2 regions of the Phreatobacter stygius genome follow, and region 2 is predicted to be linked to the other one. Evidence: riboswitches for the same ligand, from Rfam matches in the RefSeq annotation. Region 2 holds a riboswitch; the other holds the start of a gene.
What was found. Region 2 has a riboswitch for cobalamin ahead of E8M01_RS30175 (TonB-dependent receptor plug domain-containing protein). Riboswitches for the same ligand answer to the same signal wherever they lie in the genome.
Positions count from the first base shown of each region.

Region 1 (9,384 bases), 170 kb from region 2:
CTCGGCGACTGCGCCCTGGCGGTGCCGTCTACCGCTGCCGAAAACCCGATCAGCAGGCCGATCCAAGAGACGCGTCGCCAGCCGCGTCGCCAGCCGCGTCGCCAGCCGTGTCGCGAGGCGCTCAACGCGCGCGCGGCAAGGTTCCGCCATTGGCCATGCAGGACCGGTAGAGAGCGGTGCGCTGTTCCTGGACGCCGGTCCCCATATAGCTTCCCGGCGCGGCACGCTGGGCAGCCCTGAGGCAGGCGGCCTCTACCGCGGGATCATTGCTCATGGCCCGCTGTTCGGCACAGCCGCCGAGCATCAAGAGGCCACCGGCGGCGGCCAGTGCGGCGACCAGCGATCTGCGTGCGGAACGGGACATCGACATCTCCACGAGACAGGACGGGACCGGCCGATTGAACGCCGGATCGGCACCGCCTTGGATCGGGCAATACCCTGAACTCATGGGGGAATATCACTGGCCGCAAAACGCCGGACGGCCGCAGGCGCGACTGGGGGGCCAAGACGGCCGCGGGAGGGTCCCGAGTGGGCAGGCGAGTTGCTTGATGCCGGTTCCCTGTGTCAGCCGCCGGATCAGAGCCCGAGCCCACGCGGCGGCCACGTCACATCATCTGCCCCCAGGTCATCACCCTCGTCTTGGTCGACCGCCGGCGGCTGGCCCCAGAAATGGTGACCTTGAGGTGTTGCTTCCGGCGGGAAGGGATCGTCGAGCTCGGGCTCGCCGGAATGCGGCACTTCGAAACGGGTTCGTCCGCCGCCTGGCGCGATCCTGTACCAGATCGGTTCAGGTGGATTCAGGCGCAGCCATTCTTCCAGAACGCGGCCTTTCTCGACACGCAACTTCCGGTCACGCTCATACCTGCTTTCGAAACCGAAGTGCCGGTACGAGATCCGGCGCCCCTCGGGGCAACGCAACCAATCGCTGACCCAGGTCGCCAGCACCGGCGGCTTCAACCAGGGCAGGGCAACCTCCAGGCTCGCCTGGATTGGCTCGCCGTCCCGTTCCATCCAGCCGGCGAGATCGACGAGGTAGAGCGCGTCGTCACGCACTACCCAATGGGCCACATAACCGCGCCAACAGGCGCTCGACGTGGTCACAAAGACCGGCCGCCGGGCCTTTTTGAGCCGCCTGAGATAGGGCTCCAGCGGCAAGGCGCAGAGGTCATGAAGTTGGCCGCGCAAAGCGAGCACGTCGGGACATTGTGCTGTCATTCCACCTCCCTGAATTTTATCCTTTCACCCTAGCCGAACTCTACCAAAAATCCAACAAAAACCCGCTTGGAAGCGCACCAAAGACTCGCACCTATCGTACTGATATTGTGTCTGATTTTATCGCACTGCGATGGGCTGATAAGGAGCGCCGAAATCGCGGCGATCCGCCATGCACATATTCCTATTTCCTTAGAGGCCATCCTACCTTAAGTTGCATCTTGACCCGTCACACGGCATCGGGCGCGCCATGTCCAGATCGATCGGAAGCCGCATCAAGTCGTTGTTCTCTTCAGGCAAGCCCGCGCCCGCCGCCGCGCCGCCGGAGGATGTCCGGCTGGGCGCCGAGGCCGGTGATGCGGAAGCGCAGAATGCGCTCGGCCGGTGGTATGCGGACAACACCGCGGAAACAGCCGTGGCCGGGGCATGGTTCATGCGCGCGGCCGAGCAGGGCTTCGTCAGGGCCAAGCACAATCTGGGCGTCCTTGCGCTTCAGGCCGGCCAGAGGGAGCCGGCGGCGGAATGGTTCCTGACCGCCGCGAAAGAGGGCTGGACGCCGTCCCTGGCGGCCATTGGCGCGATGTTCGAAGGCGAGGGCAATCTTCGTGGCGCCCTCAAATTTTTTGAGATGGCGGCCGAGCAGGGACATGCCGATGCGCAGGATGCGCTCGGCCGGCTGCTGCTGGCGGATGACGACCCGGAACTCTACGAAGCCGCCCGTGCCTGGTCCGAAAAGGCCGCCGATCAAGGCCATTCGTCAGCCCAGACCCGTCTCGGCACCATCTACCATGAAGGCCTCGGGGTCACGCGCGATCCCGAACGGTCCGCCTCCTGGTTCCTGAGTGCTGCCCGGCAAGGTCATCCGGGAGCCCAGGGCATGATCGGCGTCGCCCTTCACCTCGGCATTGGCATAGCGGCGGACCGTGTCGAATCCGCCTTCTGGCTCTCGCGGAGCAAGGCTCAGGGCAATGAAATCGGCCGGGTCTATTTGCCGGAGGTCGAAGCCGAGCTGACGGCTGAGGACAGGCGAGCGCTGGAGGCGCGGTTGCGGCAGCCGTGACGATCTGGTTGAGATCGCCGGCCGGCCTGCCGAGTGGAACAAGGGCGTGATGGTGGAACTGGTTGAACTGGCCGGCGAGCAGATCCTGCTCTGCGACACCGATGGCCCGATCATCGACGATGAGCGGCAGGCGACCGATCTGATCGGCGAGGCCGCTTGGCAGGGCGCGTCCTTGCTCGCCCTGCCTGTGGCGCGGCTCGGCCCGCGCTTCTTTCAGCTCCGCTCGGGCCTGGCGGGCGAGATCACCCAGAAGGCCGTCAATTACCGGCTGAAGCTCGCCATCATCGGCGACATCTCGGAACAGCTCGCCGCGAGCAACGCCTTGAGCGCCTGGGTGCGCGAGGCTGATCGGCGGACCGACCTGTGGTTCCAGCCGAGCCTGGAGGATCTGGCCATTGCCCTGGGCAGGGCCGGAGGCCGGCCGTAGCGGCCGGCCCGCATGGCCCCGGCGCGGCTCCTCGAGCCTCGCAACGAGACCCCGCCGCAGTTTCGAATTATTCTATTTCTCTTGTAATTTCAACATCTTGCTCAATATCGCAATTCGGCCTATGGCTCGGTCGCGATCAAGCAGGATAACCGATGCGGCGCATCTGGCGTCGGCCGCGGCGAGATCCGGCATCGCCGAAGGAGTGCCCGCTCATGTCGAACGGCCAGACTGCCGAGGACCACGCCGACGCCGCACGCGCCGAGTTTCACCAGGCGATCATGGCGGCCTTCTGCCATGCGCTGCGCACGACGCAGCTGCCGCCCATCACCGTGCTCGGGCTGGTCGCCATGGCGCTCGGTTCGGTCTATCAGGAGGTCGCAGAAGCCCATCGCGGCGACAATGCCTGTCCCTGTGGCTGGCAGCCGGATCCAGGCGCCGACGTCGAGGCGCTGCAGGCGGCACTCGCCGCGATGATCCCGTCGCCACACGTCACCGATCTCCTGACGATGCAGGCACTCGGGCGGGCCTGAGGCCTGGGGCTTGCGCTCGGCGCGGCAGATCGCGCAAACAAGCGCGCCGGACGTTTGGCGGCGCGCGGCCAGGAAAGGCAGACGACATGAACATCCAGGTGACCGATCCGGCCGCGACGGCCCAACGCACCGGCGAGCCGGCCGGCGAGGGGCTCCTCGCGCTGCTCGAGACGCGCCGCTCGGTCGGCATGACCGTGCTGGCCGGGCCCGGACCGAGCGAGGCCGAGCTCCGACGGCTCCTGGCCATTGCCGCCCGCGTGCCTGATCACGGCGGCCTGGAGCCGTGGCGGTTCATCGTCATCGAGGGGCAGGCCCGGTTCGATGCCGGCCCCCATCTCGCGGCCCTTTATGCCGCCGAGAACGGCGACATGGATCCGGAAAAGCGCGCCAAATTCGCCGGCATCATGTCGCGCGTCTTCACCTATGCGCCGGTCATCGTCATCGTCGTCAGCCGCAGCGACGCGGCCGCACGCATTCCGGCCTGGGAACAGGACCTGTCGGCCGGCGCGGTTTGCATGAACCTCTTGACCGCGGCCGCAGCCCTCGGTTTCGGCGCGACCTGGCTGACCGGCTGGGCCGCCTATAGCCCGGGAGCCCACCGGCTGTTCGGTCTCGAGGCGCATGAAAAAGTCGCCGGCGTCGTCCATATCGGCACGGCCAAGGAGACGCCCGCCGAGCGCAAGCGACCTGATATCGCGGCGATCACCACCCGGTGGCAGGCGCCGGAAGCCGGACCAAAGGCCTGACGGCGAGACCGAAACGCCGCCGATCAATCGCCGGCGCGTCGATCCGAATGGGGTGGTGAGGCCGGACACCGGCGACGAGGACAGCCACGAACCTGCACAGGCGCGCCGACCTCTCGCCCGGCCAGGGCGAGGTCAGGGCGGAGGTTCCGGCGCGAGATCTCGAAGGACGGCGCATTCAGGCTTCGTTTGAGAAGCGTGTGCAAACGCTCGCCCCTTCGACCGATGCCGAAACAGCGCACCCACGCGCTTATCCCGCACAGGGCTGTGCGAAACGGAATGCGGCTGCATTGCGGCAGCCGGCCATTTGTGTTTCGTTAAGGAATCTTCGGTGCTCCCTCAGGGAGTGAAACGGGAATGCGGTGCGTGCTGATTGAAGCACAATGCCGCGGCTGCCCCCGCAACTGTAAGCGGATAGCGCTCTTCGACAATCCACTGGCCGTCAGGCCGGGAAGGGGAAGCGGCGCGTGACCCGCGAGCCAGGAGACCGGCCGAGGATCGAGTGCAACCCATGCCGGCGGCGGGCCGGAGGAGTCGATCCATGTCCATGTTTTCGCCGTGCGCGACCGCGCCGGCTGTCGCTGCCCTTGTCCTCGCCGGGGCCTTCGCGCCGGCCTTTGCCCAAGAGGTCCGCAACGCCCCGACCATCCTCGACGAAATCGTCGTGACCTCCACAGGGCGCCCGGAGCCGCGCAGCCGCATCACCGGCACGGTGCAGGTCATCGAGGGCGAACGCATCACCCGGTCGACCGCCCATTCGGTGACCGAACTGCTGGCCGAGAATGCCGTCGGCTTCCTCTCGGAATGGACGCCCGGCCAGACCTCGATCAACATTCGCGGCGGCGCCAGCGACGGGCAGGGCAAGGACTTCCGCAGCCAGGTGCTGGTGCTGATCAACGGCCGCCGCGCCGGCACCGCCAATATTTCCAAACTGTCGCCGGCCGACGTCGATCGCGTCGAGATCATCCGGGGACCCGCCTCGGTGATCTATGGCAGCCAGGCGATCGGCGGCGTCATCAACATCATCTTGAAGAACGGCCGCAACACCACGGGCAATTTCGCCGATATTCAGGGCGGTTCCTGGGGCTTGCTGCAGGGCCGTGCCCATGCCGCCGGCCGCAACGGCAGCGACGATTTCTACATTGGCATCTCTGGCGGCCGGCGCGACAGCTATCATTCCGGTGCCGGCGGCGGCCTCCTGGCCAATACCCAATATCAGCGCTTCGGCGTGACCGGCGCCTTCGGCCGCCAGCTCAACGACAACCACCGCATCGATCTCACGGTGCGGTCCGACGGCATCTATGATGCCGGCTTCCGCGGCTCGTCCTGGAGCACGTTCAACCGCGACGAGCGGACCAATGCCTCGTTCGACCTGGTTTATTCCGGCAAGACCGACAGCGATTTCGCCCGCTGGACCGCGCATAGCTATCTGGTCGCCGATCGCGACGTGTTCCGCTGGGCCGCGCCGAATTCGGCGACGGTCGCGCAGAGAACGCGGCTGGACCTGAACCGCCGCCATCTCGACATCATGGGCCTCCGGTTCCAGCCGATCTTCAACCTGTGGGCCGGCAATGAACTGCTGCTCGGTTTTGATGCCGAGCGCAGCTGGCTGCGGTCGCAGCGCTACCGCGAAAGCGTGGTCGCGCCTTATACCAACATGGCTCAGGTCTCGCCGCAGGATAACAACCAGACCGACTCGGTCATGGCCTTCTACGCCGAGAACAGCCAGCGCCTGTTCGACGACCGGGTGATCCTGCGGGCCGGCATCCGTCACACCCGCGGCTCGACCAGCTTCGACCCGACGCCGAATCTCGCCAACCAGGCGACCGGCAGCCGTCCTTATGACGCCACCACCTACACCGTCGGCGGCACCTATCGGGCGACCGATTACCTGAGCTTCCGCACCGGCGTCTCGACCGGTTTCCGCTCGCCGACCGCAACCGAGCTTGCCGGCAATTACACCGTGCTGGTCGGCACCCAGATTTTCGGCAATCCGAATGTGAAGCCGGAAACCAGCCGCCAGTATGAAGTCGGCACGACCTTCGCCTTGAACGGCTGGAGCCTCGACGCGGCCTTGTTCCAGAACGTTATCTCGAACCGGATCATCACGAGGCTCCGGCCGGGTTCGACCACCACCTCCGACTATGTCAACAATGCCGGCGACGTGACCGTGCGTGGCATCGAGCTGCAATTCGGCGTCGACGTGCTGCGCGCCTTCTCCGCTCAGGCCAATGGCTGGCACTGGTCGGTGACATCCAATGGCGGCTATAATTTCTTCATGCGCGACGGTGGCGCTGCGGCCACCGCCAACAGCAATCAGGTCGAGCGCATGTAACAGTACCAGGCAGCGGTCGGCACCCGCTTCGGTCAGCGCACCGGTGTGGCGATCCCCTGGAGCCTGGCGATAACAGGCATTCTGCGGGGGCCGCTCTGGTACAATACCGAGGAACCCCTGCGCATTCCGGCAGCCGAACCGAATGCCAGCCATATCCACTGGAAGCCGGCCTTCTGGGTCTGGAACGCCCGGCTGGAGGGCGAGCTGCGCAAGGGGCTGACCGCCTATGCCGCGGTGAACAACATCTTCAACGTCAATCAGCACGCCCTGTTCATCGCGCTCGACCAGCAGCCCTTCCTCGGCAATCCGACCAATGCCAATACGCAGGGCATCGGCAACATGGGCAATTCCATGCCGGGGCGCGAGTTCATCGTCGGCATGCAGGCGAGGTTCTGATCGTGAGGCTGAAAGCGGTCGCCGCGGCATGTCTTGGACTGGCGCTCGCGACCGCGCCGACCGCCACCCCGGCCCTGGCCGCGGATCACCAGGCGATCGTCGACGCGCTCGGCCGGCAGGTGGTGCTGGCGCGTCCGCCGGCGCGGCTGGTCACCATCTTCGCCTCGAATACCGAACTGGTCGCCGCGATCGGCCTGGCCGAGCGCATTGTCGGCATCGAAACCTTCACCCGCTTTCCACCCGAAGTGGTCGGCCGCCCGACGGTCGGCGGCCGGCTCGGTTTCTCGGTCGACCGGGTGGTGCGCCAGCGCCCCGATCTCGTCGTCGTCACGCCGGCGCGCCAGGCGGTGAACCAATTGGTCGACCCGATGGAGCGGCTCGGCATCCCGATCATCGTGCTGACCCATCGCAGCATTCCCGAAGTCATGGCCAATATTCGCCTGGTGGCCGGCGCGACCGGCGTGCCGGAACGCGGCGAAGCCGTGACCGGCCTGTTGCAGGCGCGCCTCGATGCGGTCGCCGCCCGCATCGCCGGCCGATCCCGGCCGCGCATCGTCATGATCACCGGCCGTGTCGCCACCGGCATGCTGCTGATCGCCCGTTCCGGCAGCTATACCGCCGACGCCATCATCGCCGCCGGTGGCAGTCTGGCTTTCGACCAGGCGCAGATGTTGTCCCAGGTCTCGCCCGAAGCCGTGCTGCGCGCCGACCCCGATGTCGTGCTGTTCGCCGGTTCCGCCGCCGACATGGCGGATCTGTTTGCCCGGCCCGGCTGGTCGAGCCTGCGCGCGCTGAAGGAGAAGCGGGTCTTCACGGTGTCGCGCGCCGAGTTCCTGATCCCCGGCCCGCGGGTGGTCGGCGGCATCGAAAAGCTTGCGGCCCTGCTGCATCCGGAAGCCAGGCCATGACCCGGGTCTGGCTGTCGCTCGGCGCCGTCTTGCTCGCCGTCATGGTGCTTGGCCTCTCCGCCGGCCACGATTGGGCATCGCCCGCCGCGCTCTGGACCGCCGTCAGCGGCGACCAGTCGCTCGATAGCCGGCTGATCATCGACTGGCGCCTGCCGCGCGTGCTGGCCGCGGCGGCCGTCGGCGCGCTGCTCGGCCTCGGCGGCTGCCTGTTCCAGGGCCTGTTCCGCAACCCGCTCGCCGAACCCTATCTGCTCGGCTCGGCCGGTGGCGCCGCGGTCGGCGCGACGGTTGCCCTGCTGGTGCCGCTCGGTGTGCCACAGGCCCTGTCGCTGCCGGTGCTGGCCTTTGCCGGCGCCTGGGGCGCTACCGTGCTGGTCCTGGCGGTGTCGCGGGTGGCCGGCGTGGTCGATGCCGCCGGCCTCCTGCTCGCCGGTGTCGCGGTCGCCGCCGTGCTCGGCGCCGTCAGGTCCTTCATGATGCTCGCCTTGTCGGACGAGACGATCAACCTGCAGGTCGTGCTGAGCTGGGTGCTCGGTGGCATCCAGACGCCGTCCTGGCAGGGTCTCGCCCTGCTAGCGGCACTGCTGGCGGCCGCCATCATGCTGGCGCTCAGGACCGCGCAAGGGCTCGATCTCCTTGGCCTCGGCGAGGCCATGGCCCATGGCTTCGGTCTCGACGTCCGCCGTTTCGTCACGCTTTGCGTCCTGGTCGGCGCGATCGTCGTGGCGATCGCCGTGGCCTATGGCGGGCTCGTCGCCTTTGTCGGGCTTGCCGCGCCGCATATCGCGCGCTGGCTGGTCGGACCGCGGCACCGGCTGTTGATCCCGGCCTCCGCCTTCACCGGTGCCATCGTCGTTGTGGTCGCCGACGCCATCGCCCGTTCGGCCTTGCCGCCGGCGGAAATCCCGCTCGGCCTGGTCACCGCCATTGCCGGTGGGCCGTTCTTCCTGTTCCTGCTGGCGCGGCGGCTGAAATCATGAGCAGCGTCAACGCTCAGGGTCTCCGCCTGATCCGTGGCGGCCGGCCGATCGTCGACGGCATCGATTTCGCCGCCGGCGCCACCGGCACGGTCGCGGTCATTGGCCCGAACGGCGCCGGCAAGTCGACCTTTCTGAAGATCCTTGCCGGTCTCGAGCCGGATCATGCCGGCACGGTGACGATCGGCGGACGCGACCTCCAATCCCTGACCGGGCGCGAGCGGGCGGCGGCGCTCGGTTATGTCCCGCAGAATTTCGTGCCGCATTGGGATATCACCCCGCGCATGCTGGTCGAGATGGGCGCCGAGCGGCTGCCGGGTTTTGGGCCCGACGCGGTCGGCAAGGCCCTGGCCGACGGTGAGTTGACCGATCTCGCCGACCGCCGCTGGTCGGGCTTGTCGGGTGGCGAAAGAGCGCGCGGCCTGATGGCGGCGGTGGAGGTCACCGACCCGCCGGTCCTGATCGCCGACGAACCCGGCGCCAGCCTCGACATCCGCCACCGGATCGATCTCGTCCGCAGTTTCGCCGAACGGGGCAAGACGCGCCTGGTCATCGTTGCCCTGCATGAGATCGAACTCGCCACCACCTGGTTCGACCGGGTGGTGGTGATCGACAAGGGCCGCGTCGCCGCCGACATGGCGGCCGGCGATCTGGTCGAAACCGACGTGCTGGCGCGGGTTTTCCAGGTGGCCTTCGAGACGGTCAGCGTCGACGGCATCACCGTGGCGCGGCCGGCCTCCGGGCGCCCGGTCTGACCGGCAGCCGTCAGCCGCATCGCGGCATGGATCCGACCAAT
Region 1 is NZ_CP039690.1:6,540,436-6,549,819, forward strand. It holds gene E8M01_RS31015 (hypothetical protein) at 122-364, opposite strand; gene E8M01_RS31020 (hypothetical protein) at 577-1,194, opposite strand; gene E8M01_RS31025 (tetratricopeptide repeat protein) at 1,463-2,272, shown strand; gene E8M01_RS31030 (DUF4180 domain-containing protein) at 2,322-2,699, shown strand; gene E8M01_RS31035 (hypothetical protein) at 2,912-3,229, shown strand; gene E8M01_RS31040 (nitroreductase family protein) at 3,316-3,975, shown strand; cobalamin riboswitch at 4,285-4,482, shown strand; gene E8M01_RS31045 (TonB-dependent receptor domain-containing protein) at 4,514-6,307, shown strand; gene E8M01_RS35920 (TonB-dependent receptor) at 6,353-6,703, shown strand; gene E8M01_RS31055 (ABC transporter substrate-binding protein) at 6,706-7,611, shown strand; gene E8M01_RS31060 (FecCD family ABC transporter permease) at 7,608-8,591, shown strand; gene E8M01_RS31065 (ABC transporter ATP-binding protein) at 8,588-9,343, shown strand.
Region 1: it holds a riboswitch for cobalamin, as region 2 does, so the genes downstream of both, E8M01_RS31045 (TonB-dependent receptor domain-containing protein) here and E8M01_RS30175 (TonB-dependent receptor plug domain-containing protein) in region 2, are expected to answer to the same signal.

Region 2 (9,384 bases):
ACGAATCATTCGAACAAAAATGCACCTCCGCAATTTGTTGTTTCGAGGCGCTGCAAACGAAACCATCACTTCGGCCGCGGTGATGAGCATGGATCGCTGCGATCAAGCGAATGGAACACCCCAAAGACGCTGGACAACCAGGTCACCTGGATCGATTCCAGCTCTGACCGCGTCATTTCTTGATGATGGAAGGACCAAAGGCGCGACCCGTCTCGGCCCCGTCGCCCAATTGTAAGAATTGCGACAATGCATTGATGAAACTACTGAGGCGCCTTGTCGCATGCATTTTCTCATTTTTGTGACTGGCAATTCGATCTGACCTCACCTATCTCAGCAATGTCGACGGCGGACACCTCCCGCCGACACCAAAACAAACATCCCGGGCTTGGCGTGTCCCTCCCCACCGGGATCTCAGTTGGATAACCGTTATGAAGAAGCTCATCCTTGCCGCGACCTTGGTCGCGCCGCTCGCCGTCGCCGCTCCGGCTTTTGCCCAGCAGGACGCCGCCGGTTTCATCGAGACCCCCTCGGTCACGACCTATGCCCCGAACCAGCCGCGTGAGTTCTCGGCGCGGGCCGGCCGCGTCTCGCAGGCCGACCAGAGCCTGATCAAGCGCGAAGCCGTGCCGTCCTCGGCCTTCTCTTCCTGGAACTGATCACCGGCGGACATGGTTCGCCGACCCCACACCCAACCGCCCGGCCCTCAAGGCCAATGCCGCCGCCGGGACATCCAATGGAGACTGTCATGAAGAAGTTCATCCTTGCCGCCGCGCTGCTCGCTCCGCTCGCCGTCGCGGCTCCCGCCTTCGCTCAGGGCATGAGCGACGCCGCCGGTTTCATCCAGACCCCCTCGGTCACCACCTATGCTCCGAACCAGCCGCGCGAGTTCACCTCGCCTCGCGCGTTCGGCGGCCAGGCCGTCGGCGTCAACAATGCCGAGCGCAGCCTGATCCAGCGCGAAGTCGTGCCGTCCTCGGCCTTCTCTTCGTCGAACTGAACAGGGTTCAACCAGACCTTGAGTGCGTGCCGGCCTGAAGCCGGTACTTCCAAGACCAACGCCGGGGCTCCTCCACCCCGGCGTTTTTTCATGTCTGGGGGAGCAGCGTTCAGCGCGGCGCTGTGAACGGCCGCGGTGCCATAATCGGCTCGGCACTCTTGCGCGCGGAGCCCCGCATTGCTAGGCCGATGCCGATATGGGCCGGCATAGCTCAGTTGGTAGAGCAACCGCCTTGTAAGCGGTAGGTCGCGAGTTCGAGTCCCGCTGCCGGCACCATTCCCTGACGGCGTTCCGCCGGCGCGGCCGAAACGCTTCACGAGGCCGTGATTTGCGCCGGCGAGCGCAGGTCTTTCCCAAGTCATTCGTGCAGATTAGCGTCGCAACGCCAACCCCTCGTTGCACCCGCTGCCGGAGACGCCACAATGATCACACGTCGTCATGCCCTAGCCGCCAGTGCGGTCGCGGTCGCCGCTCCCGCGATTGGAACCAGCGCCATGATCAGCCCAGCGCAAGCCCAGACCGCCGCTCCGGCCCAGGCGCCGGGCTTCTACCGCTACAAGGTCGGCGACATCACGGTCACCGCGATCAATGACGGTTTCGCCCTCAGGCCGCTCGACGGGTTCGTCCGCAATGCGCCGCTCGCCGATGTCCAGGACGCCATGCGCAAGTCGTTCCTGCCGACCGATGCGTTCCAGAACACTTTCACCACGCTGGTCGTGCAAACCGGCGGCAGGCTGGTGCTGATCGACACCGGCAATGGCGATTCGGGCGCGCCGACCAGCGGCGTCTGGATGCGCAATTTCCGCGCCGCCGGCTTCGATCCGGCCCAGGTCAATTCGATCGTCATCAGCCATTTCCACGGCGACCATATCAACGGCATCCGGCTGAAGGACGGCACCGCGGTCTTCGCCAATGCCGAGATCAACGTGCCGGCGCCGGAATGGGACTTCTGGATGTCGGACGAGCGCATGGGCCAGGCGCCGGATGGCGCGCGCGGCGGGTTCCAGAATGCCCGCCGGGTGTTCCAGCCGATCGCCGCGCAGGTGAAGCGCTTCACGCCGGGCGCGGAAGTGGCGCCGGGCATCACCTCGGTCGCGGCTCACGGCCATTCGCCCGGCCACACCATCTTCGGCATCGCCTCGGGCAATGCCAAATTGACCTACCTCGCCGACATCACCAGTCATCCCGCGCTGTTCGTGCGCAACCCCGACTGGTCGGCGATTTTCGACCAGGATGCCGACATGGCGCGGGCAACCCGCCGGCGCGTCCTCGACATGGTGTCGACCGAGCGGACCCAGGTGCATTTTTACCACGCGCCCTTCCCGGCCACCGGCTTCATCGCCAAGGACGGCAATGGCTTCCAGCTCGTGCCGGTGCAGTGGAGCCAGGCGGTCTGATCGCATTGGACCTCTGACACCAGCCCGGCTTTGAACAGCCCGGCTTTGAACAGCCCGCCTTGGCCGAACGCCAGGACGGGCTGTTTCTTTCCGACAATTGACAAAACCGTGACGAGCCCGCCTTTTAGCGGAACTCGCGACGGCGGCCATTGCTTGCAATGGCCACGGGAATGCGGTGAGCACCGGACCGACGACCAAACCTGCCCGGCAGGCCCCGTTCGACGTCCAGCGCAAATCCGCAGCTGCCCCCGCAACTGTGAGCGGCGAGCCGGTTCCTGAATGCCACTGACGGCCAGTTTCGGCCCTCGGGAAGGCGGAGCCCCGGCAACGACCCGCAAGCCAGGAGACCGGCCGCCGCGACGTCACTGTCCGAACGTGCGGGATGGCGCGTGCGGGGAGCGGGCAGCCGCTTTTTCGGTGACACCTGATGTCGCGGAGGGCCAATGGGGTCGCCTTCGAAGCTTGAGGCTTCCGCGATCCCGTGTCCCTTCCGCGGAGATCCGCCATGGCGCAACGCCTGATCCTCAGCCTCACCAGCCTTCTCGCCCTGCCGGCCTTGGCTCTGCCTGTCTTCGCTCTGCCAGCCTTGGCCCAGCAGGCCACGCAACCGGCCATCCCGCTGCCCGACATCATGGTCTATGGCGCCAGCACCGTGCCGGTCGAAGCGCCGCGCGTCGGTTCGGCGGTCACCGTGATCACCGCCGAAGACATGCGCAACCAGGGCGCCCAGACGCTGCCCGACGTGCTGCGGCTGGTGCCGGGTGTCGCCATCGGCCAGGGCGGTGGCCGCGGCGGCCTGAGCCAGGTCCGCATTCGCGGCGCCGAGGCGAATCATACCCTTGTCGTGGTCGATGGCGTGCCGATCAACGACGTGAACAATGGCGACAGCGACCTCGCCAACCTGCCGGTCGACACTATCGAGCGGATCGAGGTGGTGCGCGGACCGCAATCCGGCATCTGGGGGCCGAACGCCCAGTCCGGCGTCATCCTGATCACGACCAAGTCCGGCCGCGGACTGGCCAGGCCCGAGCTGACCGCCCGCCTCGAAGGCGGTTCGTTCGGCACGCTGCAAGGCTCGGCCTCGGTGCGCGGCGCGCAAGGACCGCTCTACGGCGCCCTGTCGGTCTCGGGCCTGCGTGCCGGCGGCTTCGTCGTCGCGCCCGGCACGACACGGCCGAACGGCTCCGAGATGGGGTCGTTCAGCGCCAAGCTCGGCGCCGACCTTTCCGACTGGTTCAATCTCGAGGCCACGCTCAGGATGGTCAGCCGCACCGGCTTCTACAACCCGGCCAACAGCGCCTTCGGACCGGGTTTTGCCACCGACCCCAATTACGGCTTTCTGGCCAATGGGTCCGGTCGGGGCACGACCAATGACCTGCAAGGCCGGATCGTCGGCACCGTCAGCCTGGCCGACGGCCGCTGGATCCAGAAATTTTCCGCCGACACGTCGCGCCAGAACACCAATGCCGCCGATGCCTATGTCAGTTCCTTCGGCTTTCTCGAACGCCAGGCCTTCTGGTCGCAGACCGAGCGCAACCGGGCGGAATACCGTTCGGCCTATACGTTCGAGACGCCCGGTTTTCTGGGCGCCCGCCACACGCTGGTCGGCGGCGCCGAGATCGTGCGCGAGCGCTTCCGCTATTATTACGAGAGCGACGGTTTCTTCGGCCCCTTCGTCAATGGCGGTTTCGCCGGAACGGGCCAGAGCCGCGAGCGCAAGGGCCTCTATGGCGAATACCTGCTCAGTCTTCCGACCGGCTTTGCCTTGTCGGCGGCGCTGCGCCAGGACTGGAATTCGTCGTTCCGCAATGCCGCGACCTGGCGGGTCACCGCCGCCCAGAGCTTCGACACCGGCACCAGGCTGCATGCCTCGCTCGGCAAGGGCGTGACCAATCCGACCTTCATCGAGCAGTTCGGTTTCACCAACACCTTTGTCGGTAATCCAAATCTCCGGCCGGAGCAGTCGATCGGCTGGGATGCCGGTATCGAGCAGCGCTGGTTCGGCGGCCGGCTGATCACCGACCTGACCTATTTCCGGGCCAATCTGGAAAACGAGATCGTCGGCTCCGGCACCACGGTCGAGAACCTGCCTTTCGCGACCTCGCGCCAGGGCGTCGAGGCCTCGGTCACGGCCAGGCCGCTCGACTGGCTGCGGATCAGCGCGTCCTACACCTATACCGATACGCGTTCGGCGGAGAACACGTTTGCGGGCTATGTGTTCAAGGAGGCGGCGCGCCGGCCGAAACATGCGGCAAGCCTGTCGGCCACCGCCGCCTTCGCCGGGGACCGGGGCAAGTTCACCGTGACGCTTGCCCATAACGGCACGATGCGCGACCGGTTCTTCGGGCCACTCGGGACAAGCGACGTCTATCTCAGGGCCTATACGCTGGTCGGCGCCCAGCTCTCCTACGACGTGACCCGGAACGCCACCGCCTATATCCGCGGCGAGAACGTTTTCGGCCAGCGTTATCAGGAGGTCTATGGCTACAATGCCGGCGGCGCGGCGGTTTATGCCGGCTTGCGCGTGCGCCTGGGCGACTGATCGCGGCATGGCCGGCCGGCTTGCCCGGATCCGAGCCCGTCGCATCCCTCCCCTTGGCCTGCCCATAGTCGACACGCACACGGGTTTCGGCCAGTGTGCGCGCCGACAAAAACCGCGCCGCAAGGGCGTTGATCGGGAGGATCCAAGACATGCCGCAGAAGATCGCCGTCGTCACCGGAGCAGGCTCCGGCATCGGGCGCGCCTCGGCGCTTGCACTGGCCGCCGCGGGCTATGCGGTGGTCGCCGCCGGAAGGCGCAAGGACGAGCTGGACAAGACGGTCGCCGCGGCCGGCGCCGGCACGGTCGTCGCGGTGCCGACCGATGTCTCCGACGAAGCCTCGGTTGCCGCCCTGTTCAAGGCGGTGAAGGACAGGTTCGGCCGCATCGACGTGCTGTTCAACAACGCCGGCATGGGCGCGCCGGCGATCCCGATGGATCAGCTCACCGTTGCCCAGTGGAAACAGGTGGTGGACGTCAACCTGACCGGCTCGTTCCTGTGTGCCCAGGAGGCCATGCGATTGATGCGCGTCCAGTCGCCTAAAGGCGGCCGGATCATCAATAACGGCTCGATCTCGGCCTATGCGCCGAGGCCCTATTCGGCGCCCTATACCGCCACCAAACACGCCATTCTCGGCCTCACCAAGTCGATCTCGCTCGAGGGCCGCGCCGACCAGATCGTCTGTTCGCAGATCGATGTCGGCAATGCCGCGACCGAAATGACCGAGCGGATGACCAATGGCGTGCTGCAGGCGGATTTCTCGGTCAAGGTCGAGCCGCGGATGAACGTCAAACATGTCGCCGATTCGGTCGTGCACATTGCCAACCTGCCGCTCGACGTCAACGTGCTGACCATGACCGTCATGGCCAACGACATGCCCTTCGTCGGCCGCGGCTGATCGCCCCCGCTCCGCCGTGACCCGCATCGGCGCCGCCCGGCGCCGGTGCCTGAGCGCCTCGACAAGGCTCGCGGCGCTCGTATAGACGAGATTGACATCTGGCGGTGCTACGCTCGCACTGCGCCAGCTCCTCTTCTGCATGACGGCCCGCCATGTCGGACCAACGTCCTGATCCGCCCAAGATCGCCTTCGTCGCCTCGCCGGCGCCGGAAGCCCAGGCGGCCTTCGCCAGCCTGGCGCAGCGTTATGGCTCGGTCGAGCCTGATGCGGCCGACGTGATCGTCACGCTCGGCGGCGACGGCCTGATGCTGCAGACCCTGCATCGGTTCATTTCGACGGGAAAGCCGATCTACGGCATGAACCGCGGCTCGGTCGGTTTCCTGATGAACGAATATATCGAGGCCGGGCTGGTCGAGCGGATCCAGGCGGCCGAGCGCTCGGTGATCCATCCGCTCGCCATGACCACCGTCGATGTCCATGGCGAAAGGCATGATGCCCTTGCCATCAATGACGTGGCGCTGCTCCGGCAAACCTCGCAGATCGCCAAGCTGCGCATCCTGGTCGACGGGCAGTTGCGCATGGACGAGCTGGCCGGCGACGGCGTGCTGGTGGCGACGCCCGCCGGTTCGACCGCCTACAACCTCTCCGCCAATGGTCCGATCCTGCCCTTGAACACCAACCTGCTGGCGATCACCCCGATCTCGCCGTTCCGGCCGAGGCGCTGGCGCGGCGCGCTGCTGCCCGACCGGGTGGCGGTGCGCATCGAAGTGATCGAGCCGACCCGCCGGCCGGTCAGCGCCACCGCCGACAATGACGAGGTGCGCGAGGTGGCCAGCGTCGATATCGCCATGGACCGCTCGCGCAGCATGGTGCTGCTGCATGATCCCGGCCATTCGCTGGACGAGCGCATCCTGCGCGAGCAGTTCGGCGAATAGAGCCTCGGACCACGCCGCGGGCGTTTCAGCCTTAACGCTTCGTTGAGCCGTGGCGGCTAAATTCGCCTGCGATGATCCGCATCGATTTCAACCGGTTGCGATTCCTTGTCATTGACGACAACGCGCATATGCGCCGCATCGTCAGGACCCTGCTGCATGGCTTCGGCGCGCGCGAGGTCTATGAGGCCGAGGACGGCGCGGCGGGGCTCGAGGGCTTCACCCATTACATGCCCGACATCGTCATCACCGACTGGTCGATGCCGATCTTCGACGGGCTCGAGCTGACCAGCATGATCCGCCAGCCCGGCGCCAACGCCAATCCCTATGTGGCGATCATCATGCTGACCGGCCATTCCGAAAAGAAACGCGTGCTGGAATCGCGCGACGCCGGCGTCACCGAATTCCTGGCCAAGCCGATTTCGGCCAAGGCGCTGTACCAGCGCATCCTGAATGTCGTGGTGAATCCGCGGCCGTTCATCAAGACCAAGACCTTTTTCGGCCCGGACCGCCGGCGCAACCACGGTTCCAGCTATGTCGGGCCGGAACGTCGCAAGAGCGACAAGAGCGAAACCATCCGGGTTCAGCCCTTGCTGGACAAGACCAAAAGTTCGGTGTGACGGACAGACCCATGAAGAAGCGCCCAGAGGCCAAGTTGGACGAGGCCAGCGTCAAGAGCTTCGGTGACTACGAGGTCATCGTCCCCAAACACAACCTGCGCACCTTTGTCCACAAGGTCGACGGGCCGGATGACGGTTTCGGCGGGATCGATCCGGAGGCGATCGAGCGCGCCGAAGCGGCCCTTGCCGAATTGTCGGTCGAGTTCGACGGCTGGATGGACAAGGAAGTGGCCCGGCTGACCAGCGCGCGCGATGCGGCGGCAGCCCAGGGTCTCGATGCCGCGACCCGCGCCGATCTGTTTTCGGCGGCCCATGACATCAAGGGCGAGGCCGCCACTTTCGGCTACCCGCTGGCGGCGCGCGTCGCCGACAGCCTGTCGCTGCTGCTGCAGGGGATCGACGACCCCGCCGAGGTGCCCTGGGCCTTGGCCAACCAGCATGTCGACGCGATCAGAGCCATCGTGCGCGAGACCGCCAAGGGGCTCGATCACCCGGTCGCCGCGGAACTGGTCGACCAGCTGGTCGCGGTGACGACCGAAAAGCTGATCGAGATCACCGGCGCGCCGCCACTGGTGCCGTGAGAGACCTGGATCGCGCATCGGGCCTTCAAAGGACTCTCACCGCATCGACATGAGGTTTCTCATCAATGCGGCGTCGACTTCCAAAACTGGCCGGTTGCCGCGTGCGACAGTCCGGTCGATGCCTGCATCTTCGAGTTGGGCATCAGACAGTTCTGCGAGGGTTCGCCGAGCGCGTGCCCGGGCATAGCGGCGCATGATGGCGTGAACGCCGGCCCTGACAGCCTGCCCGAAGCCGTTGGATGCCGTCCCGGTCGTACCAATCGTGGCGTAGTGTAGGTCTGACATCGCGCGTCTCCCCGGCTCTGGTCCGGCATCTTCGCGGCAAGCGGTTTTGCTCGGATCATGCCAAGACGTGAAACCCGCGATTGCGACTTCCAAATTTCGGCTCTGCGGATAGGACCCGTCTTCCCCGGCCGCCGCGTCATCGGAACCAATGAGGCTGCTACGGTCGTTGCTGGCCCGACTTTCAGGAGCGCTGAGCGGGCTCTGAGCTCATCAAGCGTCGCGCTGCGACCACTTCGAACTGGAGCGGTCGGGCGGTGCCGCACAAAGGGCGGCAAACCTTGATGCAGTGCTTCAGCCTGATGTGATCAGGCCGCGGCCGAAAGCGGGAAAGCCAGATCGTCGTCATCGCGCGCATCCCGGCCGGCGATCAGATCTTCGGTAAAGGCGCGGGCTTCGTCGCGCGCGGCTTCGGCGGCGAAACGGCGCAGCAGCGCCAGCAACTGATCGAGGTCGTTTGCCGCCAGCGGCGCATAGGCCGTCAGCACGCGCTCGACCATGCGCCGGCGCAATTGCGCGTCGCCGCCGCGGCCGGCGCCGTCGGCATGCCAGGCGTCGAGGGCCGCGCCGAAGGCCGGATAGGCCGCGGCCGGCAGGCCCGCCTTGTCGTAGAGGGCGCGAAAGCCGGCGCCGCGGCGGTCGTTGACGAGACCGGCGACCCGCCGGGCGGTGAGACCCGACAGTTCGGCCAGCGCCTCCTCGAACAGGCGGACGTGGCCGGACAGCAGGGCGCGCAGCACCAGCCCGGTGGTGAGCTGGCCGGATTGGCGCAGGTGCCGCGCCAGGGGGCGAAGGGCATCGCCACGGACCGCCGCGGCAATCACCACGGTGGCCTTTTCGGAGGCCTCCTTGACGATCCGCCCGGCACGCTCCCTGGCGAGCCAGGCCCGGTCCGAGACGAAAGCCGAGAGGGCTTCGGAGAGTTTGACCACCAGCGCCTGGCGGGCGCCGGCCGTCAGGTCGTCGCGGCGGAACAGCGCTTCGCGAATCTCGGCCTGGTCGCCGAAGCGTTCGACGATCCGGTCGATCGAGAAGGCCGGAACATCGGCGGCCTCGAGCGAGACCACGGCAAGACAGGCCTCCAGGCAACCGACCTCGGCGATCGCGGCCGCCACCGGCGCCGGCACCTCGCGCCTG
Region 2 is NZ_CP039690.1:6,371,221-6,380,604, reverse strand. It holds gene E8M01_RS30195 (hypothetical protein) at 429-656, shown strand; gene E8M01_RS30190 (hypothetical protein) at 746-997, shown strand; tRNA gene E8M01_RS30185 (tRNA-Thr) at 1,198-1,273, shown strand; gene E8M01_RS30180 (MBL fold metallo-hydrolase) at 1,492-2,394, shown strand; cobalamin riboswitch at 2,518-2,764, shown strand; gene E8M01_RS30175 (TonB-dependent receptor plug domain-containing protein) at 2,900-4,936, shown strand; gene E8M01_RS30170 (SDR family oxidoreductase) at 5,086-5,832, shown strand; gene E8M01_RS30165 (NAD kinase) at 5,985-6,767, shown strand; gene E8M01_RS30160 (response regulator) at 6,839-7,384, shown strand; gene E8M01_RS30155 (Hpt domain-containing protein) at 7,396-7,965, shown strand; gene E8M01_RS36030 (YjiS-like domain-containing protein) at 8,002-8,160, opposite strand; gene E8M01_RS30145 (DUF2336 domain-containing protein) at 8,556-9,384, opposite strand, start outside.